DNA from 2 places in the Pantoea sp. SYBGC1 genome. Region 1 is predicted to be linked to the other one. Evidence: predicted binding sites of a transcription regulator. Region 1 holds the regulator's gene; the other holds the start of a gene.
The links. Region 1 encodes ArgR, which controls arginine synthesis, uptake and breakdown. Its sites were predicted from a motif close to ANTGAATAAAAATACANT; they were not measured.
Positions count from the first base shown of each region.

Region 2: a site for ArgR is predicted at 1,539-1,556, ahead of argC (N-acetyl-gamma-glutamyl-phosphate reductase). Genes of this name have one in related genera too.

Region 1 covers NZ_JBXUNM010000015.1:31,087-34,480, forward strand. Annotated here, with positions in the region: gene AC2CF9_RS17500 (NAD-dependent succinate-semialdehyde dehydrogenase) at 1-154, shown strand, start outside; gene AC2CF9_RS17505 (barstar family protein) at 169-438, shown strand; gene yhcN (peroxide/acid stress response protein YhcN) at 499-765, opposite strand; gene yhcN (peroxide/acid stress response protein YhcN) at 859-1,122, opposite strand; gene argR (transcriptional regulator ArgR) at 1,588-2,058, opposite strand; gene mdh (malate dehydrogenase) at 2,478-3,394, shown strand, end outside.
Region 2 covers NZ_JBXUNM010000011.1:113,362-116,755, forward strand. Annotated here, with positions in the region: gene ppc (phosphoenolpyruvate carboxylase) at 1-94, opposite strand, end outside; gene argE (acetylornithine deacetylase) at 344-1,492, opposite strand; gene argC (N-acetyl-gamma-glutamyl-phosphate reductase) at 1,657-2,661, shown strand; gene argB (acetylglutamate kinase) at 2,680-3,394, shown strand, end outside.

The DNA.
Region 1 (3,394 bases):
AGCGGGGATGATCGGTATCAATGAGTGCGCGGTCTCTACTGAGGTGGCGCCGTTTGGCGGGATCAAAGAATCAGGTCTGGGACGTGAAGGCTCAGTGCTGGGTATTGAAGAGTACCTGGAAGTCAAAGCGCTGCATCTGGGCGGTCTCTCTTAGCAGGAGGATACAGCATGCGAACCGAGCGTTTCGATTTTGATGAAATTGTCGATCAGGCCCACTTCTATAGTCAGTTTGGCGAGCGTTTTATGCTGAACGAGGCCGCTATTCGCGATCCGGACGATCTCTGGCGGGTGATGAGCGGTAAACAGCTTCCGCTGCCGCTGGAAATTGTCTTCGTTAATCTGGGGAGAGGGCAGAAACGCCGGTATAGCGCACTGATCCTGCTATTTGAAAAGGCAGAAGAGGAGCTGGAGGGCCAGCTCCGCTTTACCGCTCAGTAATACAACCCAAAAAGGGCCCCGCAAAGCGGGGCCAAAGGGTTCGTCAGGGGTGACGAGGAATTACTTATAGAGTTCGGCGGTCACGTGATAGCTGTCGCCGGTACGTGCTTCGATAACGCGGTAAGCGCTGGCACCCTGCGCATCAGCCTTCTGAGAAAGCTGTTCGCGATAATCCATTGGTGAACCGCCGGTACCGCTGATTGAGATGGTGCTGCCAGCAGGCTGCAGATTTTGTGCTGATTCACTGGTAACCAGTTGAGCCGCAGAAGCGCCAAAGGCAAACAGAGAGAGCAGGCCAGCCGTTGCAAGAGTTGTTTTGATTTTCATGATGTATCTCCTCGTTAGCATCAACAACCTGCAGCTACACCAGAGTAAGCGGGTCGTCGATTAGCATCGGCGTTATATCACGCCGGTTGACAGTTATTTATAGAGTTCAGCTGTAGCGTGGTACGTGTTGTCGTTATAAGCCTCGATAACACGATACGCTTTTGCGCCCTGCGCATCGGCTTTCGCATTCAGCTGCTGGTGGATATCCATTGGCGAGCCGCCTACGCCGCTGACGCTGATGGTGCCGGCCGACTGCAGGTTCGCTGCCTGATCGGCAGAAATAGAATCTGCTGCAGAAGCGCCAAATGAGAGTGCAGAGAGAATGCTCAGGGTGGCGATAGCCGCTTTAACGTTCATGGTATTTTCCTCGTCTGTGATTTTTATCTTTTTAGTTAGTGTGATTTGCGTCACGAAAAGAAGTATAGATCTAATCACGCAGGAAATTAATACTTCGCTAATAATGTTTCGTTGTTATCCTTTATCCTTATGCCACCTTTTTATAACGTTAAGTTATTAAAATCGGCTATTTTTCATCCGCCATGCTCTTTTTTTTCGCAAAAACAGTGATCTGCGTCAAATTAACTTTTCGTGCCAAAGTTTATGGTCAATGCCGCTGCATGCTGGCGAGAAAATCAGTTAAAACGGGTGAAAGAGTGGTTGCAGGCAGGAGAATATATGGCTGAGTGTGACAAGAGCTTAAAGGTCCGACCTATATCAGCAGGCCTGATAACCTTTAGCGATAAAGGCGGGATGGAGTAACAGAAGATATCAGGTATCTGAACGCCAGAAGGTGCCGGCAGACTGGCCGCCGGCAGAGAAGTGCTACAGCTCCTGCTCAAACAGCACCAGTACCGCGTCATAGAGCTGCTTGACGGTAAAAGCGCGCGCCGGGGTGATGAAAATGGTGTCATCGCCGGCGATAGTACCCAGAATTCCTTCCGCTTTGCCGAGGGAATCGAGCAGGCGGGCAATTAGTTGCGCGGCGCCCGGACTGGTATGAATCACAACCAGCGCTTCATTGTAATCGATATCCAGCACCAGGTTTTTCAGCGGGCTGGTAGCGGTAGGGACACCCAGTTCAGCGGGCAGGCAGTAGACCATCTCCATTTTTGCGTTGCGCGTGCGCACGGCGCCAAACTTTGTCAGCATGCGGGAGACTTTTGACTGATTGATATTTTCAAAGCCATCTTCCTGCAGCGCCTGCACGATTTCGCCCTGAGAGCTGAATTTTTCTTCTTTAAGCAAGGCTTTGAATGCCTTGATAAGGTCGTCTTGTTTTGAAGGATTACGCATAAGCTACCAATGAATGAGAGGCGCAGCAGGCAACAAGCCTGCAGCTGATAAATTATTATGCATTTAGATGAATTTTTATGCAATGCGTCAGCAGAGACTTTCGCCATACGTCCGCGCGGGACGGGCATTCTAGCAGAAACTGGCTACGCACCAAAATCGCGCGCTGACGCGCAAAGCAGAGGTTGCAAAGTTGTTATACTATTGACGTGGTAACAACCAGATCGACGATCAAAGCCGTATATCTCTGCTGGCTGCGATAAGATCATTCAGGCGCTTCTGAAACAGAGCGGTATCGGAAGCGGATAGCAGCAGGCTGCCTGTGCGCAACGGCTATGTCGCTATCGCCTGAGATGTTGACTAAACTCGTAAGCTGATGGATTTCTGGCATATCTTTGCCCCATCTTAATAAGGAGTTCAGGATGAAAGTTGCCGTTCTCGGAGCCGCTGGCGGTATTGGCCAGGCGCTGGCTCTGCTGCTCAAAACGCAGTTACCCGCGGGTTCCGCCCTCTCTCTCTATGATATTGCACCGGTCACGCCTGGCGTGGCGGTCGATCTCAGCCATATCCCTACCGCTGTGACGGTTGAAGGTTTCAGCGGTGAAGATGCCACCCCGGCGTTAAAAGGAGCCGACGTGGTTCTGATTTCTGCCGGGGTAGCGCGTAAGCCCGGCATGGATCGCGCGGATTTGTTTAACGTTAACGCGGGCATTGTCCGCAACCTGATCGCGCAGGTAGCCAGCACGGCACCCAAAGCGCTGATTGGCGTCATTACCAATCCGGTTAATACCACCGTGGCGATCGCCGCAGAGGTGCTGAAAAAAGCTGGCGTTTACGATAAAAACCGGCTGTTTGGCGTCTCCACGCTGGATGTCATTCGTGCCAATACCTTTGTCGCCGCGCTCAAGGGTAAACAGCCAGGAGAAGTAGAGGTGCCGGTAGTGGGCGGCCACTCTGGCGTGACCATTCTGCCGCTGCTGTCGCAGGTGCCGGGCGTCAGCTTCAGCGAGCAGGAGATCGCCGATCTTACAAAGCGTATTCAGAACGCCGGCACCGAAGTGGTGGAAGCCAAAGCGGGTGGCGGATCGGCGACTCTCTCAATGGGGCAGGCCGCCGCACGCTTTGGCCTGTCGCTGATCCGTGCGCTGCAGGGTGAGGCCAACGTAGTTGAATGCGCCTATGTTGAAGGCGACGGTGAGTATGCGCGCTTTTTCTCTCAGCCGCTGCTGCTGGGGAAAAACGGGATTGCCGAACGTCGCCCGCTCGGCACGCTGAGCGAATTTGAACAGCAGGCGCTGCACGGTATGCTGGAGACGCTGAAAAAAGATATTGCGCAGGG
Region 2 (3,394 bases), on a different contig from region 1:
GAATGTTCTCTCCCAGTGCATCCTTTATCGTATCCCCGAGCAGTTTGCCGAGCATACTGACATTACTTCGCATTGCGGAATATTGTTCGTTCATTTGACCCTGACACCCTTATCGTCTTTTAACCCCTCTGGACCCAACCAGCGGGTATAACATCATCTTTTATCTAGCCACGATTTGTGAACTCCGTCAATTAGCCTGAACTGACGAAAACAGGCAGCTAACGTGCGGAAAGTGATAAGTTTTATCGGGGACGGAGAGAGATAAGTTATTCTTATCAGCAAACGCCAGATAATGACGGGGCATTTTGCTGATTAAACAGTGAAATGCCCCGCATATTATCTATCAGCGGCAAAAATGCTGCACAACCTGCGTGATCAGGGCGTGAGTTGGCTTAATAAATGCGGTATCGATAAATTCATCCGGCTGATGCGCCTGATCGATTGAACCTGGCCCCAGCACCAGCGTCGGGCAGATCTGCTGAATAAAAGGCGCTTCGGTACAGTAGTTGACCACTTCTGTCGGCACGCCCAGCAGCTTTTCCACTACCGTAACCAGCTCATGATCGACCGGACATTCATAACCCGGAATAGGCGGATGCAGTTCGCTTACGGTCAGACGGCCAGGCCAGCGGGCGCTCACCGGTGCCAGCGCTTCATTCAGCAAGCCATCCAGATCGTTCAGGCTCAGGCCCGGCAGCGGCCGGATATCCATATGCAGCTCGCAACAGGCGCAGATGCGGTTAGCCGCGTCACCACCATGAATATGACCAAAGTTCATGGTCGGATAAGGAATGGCAAAGCCATCATGGTGATAGCGCTCTTGCAGGGTATGGCGCAGCTTCATCAGTTCCGTAATAGAGGCGTGCATCAGCTCAATCGCATTTACGCCGCGCGCCGGGTCGCTGGAGTGGCCTGACTGGCCCTCAATGCGGATAGCGTGTGAAAGGTGGCCTTTGTGGGCGCGCACCGGTTTGAGCGAGGTAGGCTCACCGATAATGGCGCAATCGGGGCGCAGCCGGGCTGACTCAGAGAAATATTTGGCACCTGCCATCGTGGTCTCTTCGTCAGCGGTCGCCAGCACATAGAGCGGTTTTTTAAGCGTAGTGACGTCAACATCGCGCAGCGCATCGAGAATAAAGGCGAAGAAGCCTTTCATATCTGCCGTGCCCAGGCCGTAAAGTTTATTGTCATGTTCAGTCAGGACAAATGGATCGCGTGTCCAGCGTCCGTCATCAAAGGGCACGGTGTCAGTATGACCCGCCAGCAGCAGTCCGCCTGCGCCTTCCCCGCTGCGCGCCAGCAGGTTGAACTTATGTCGCGTGCCCGGTACCGGCTGAACTTCAACGCTGAAGCCCAGATCGCGGAACCAGCCCGCCAGCAAATTGATTAAACTTTCGTTGCTCTGGTCAAGCGCGCTGTCGGTTGCGCTGATTGACGGTAAGGCGATCAACTGGCGGTAGAGTTCGATAAAAGGTGGAATTTTTGACTTCACTGTTGACGGTCCTTAGGTTAGGATGTATCAATATTCATGCACTAATAGTGAATAAAAATACATTAACGTCGTCTGCATGTGAACTGAAAAAGTGCAAACGGCATCGTGGGCAACGGGGCACGGCCGCGACCCGATACGTTGACTGTAAAAAGGTATACAGCCTGATGTTGAATACGCTGATCGTTGGTGCCAGTGGTTATGCTGGCGTAGAGCTTGCCACTTACCTGAATCGCCATCCGCATATGAACATAACCGCTTTAGCGGTTTCAGCGCAAAGCCCGGATGCCGGAAAATTGCTCTCCGATCTCCATCCGCAGCTGAAAGGTATCGTGGATCTGCCGCTGCAGCCGCTGAACGATCCGGCGGCGTGGGCAGAGAAAGTGGATGTGGTGTTTCTCGCGACGGCGCATGAAGTCAGCCACGATCTGGCGCCTGAATTTCTGAAAGCAGGCTGCGTGGTCTTCGATCTCTCAGGCGCCTTCCGGGTCAATGATGAGGCGTTCTACACCCGCTACTATGGCTTCAGTCATCAGCATCAGGCGTGGCTGGATAATGCGGTATATGGTCTGGCCGAATGGAATCACGAACGTATTAAAGAGGCACAGCTGGTGGCCGTGCCTGGGTGCTATCCCACCGCAGCGCAGCTGGCGCTGAAACCGCTGCTCAAAGCGGATCTGCTGAATGACGCACAGTGGCCGGTAATCAATGCCACCAGCGGCGTCAGCGGGGCCGGGCGCAAAGCCAATGTTGCGACCAGCTTTTGCGAAGTGAGCCTGCAGCCCTACGGCCTGTTTAACCACCGTCATCATCCGGAAATAGTTGCCCATCTTGGCGCGCCGGTTATTTTTACCCCGCATCTGGGTAATTTTCCCCGCGGTATTCTGGCAACTATCACCTGCCGCCTGAAAGCGGGTATTACGCAGCAGGATGTAACCGACGCGTTTTATGCGGCCTATCATGACAAGCCGCTGGTGCGCCTTTATGACAACGGCGTCCCGGCGCTGAAAGCGGTAGTGGGCCTGCCGTTCTGCGATATCGGGTTTGCCGTACAGGATGAACATCTGATTGTGGTCGCGGCAGAAGATAACCTGCTGAAAGGCGCGTCATCACAGGCGATTCAGTGTCTGAATATTCGTTTCGGTTTCCCTGAAACGCTCTCTCTGATTTAACGGACGGATAACGTAACCATGAGCAATCCACTGATCATTAAACTGGGTGGCGTACTGCTGGATAGCGAAGAAGCACTGGCCCGGCTGTTTGATGCGCTGCTGGCGTACCGTAATGAGCATCAGCGTCCGCTGGTAATTGTGCACGGCGGCGGCTGTCTGGTCGACGAACTGATGAAAAAGCTCGTGCTGCCGGTGAAAAAGAAAGATGGCCTGCGCGTTACACCCGCCGATCAAATCGACATCATTACCGGCGCGCTGGCGGGCACAGCGAATAAAACGCTGCTGGCGTGGGCAACCCGTTACGGCATTAATGCTGTCGGGCTGTGTCTGGGCGATGCCGGACTGGTCAGCGTCGCGCAGTTTGATGAAGAGCTGGGGCATGTCGGGCAGGCCACGCCGGGCAACCCTGCGCTGCTGAACACGCTGCTTAATGCAGGCTATATGCCGGTTATCAGCTCAATTGGCATCACTGCCGGCGGCGCGCTGATGAATGTGAATGCCGATCAGGCAGCGACGGCGCTGGCAGCCACTATCGGAGCCGATCTGGTGCTGCTCTCTGACGTCAGCGGCATTCTCGACGGCAAAGGCCAGCGTATTGCTGAAATGACCGCAGCGAAAGCGGAACAGCTGATTGCGCAGGGCATTATTACCGACGGCATGATTGTTAAAGTCAACGCTGCGCTGGATGCGGCACGCACGCTGGGCCGTCCGGTCGATATCGCCAGCTGGCGTC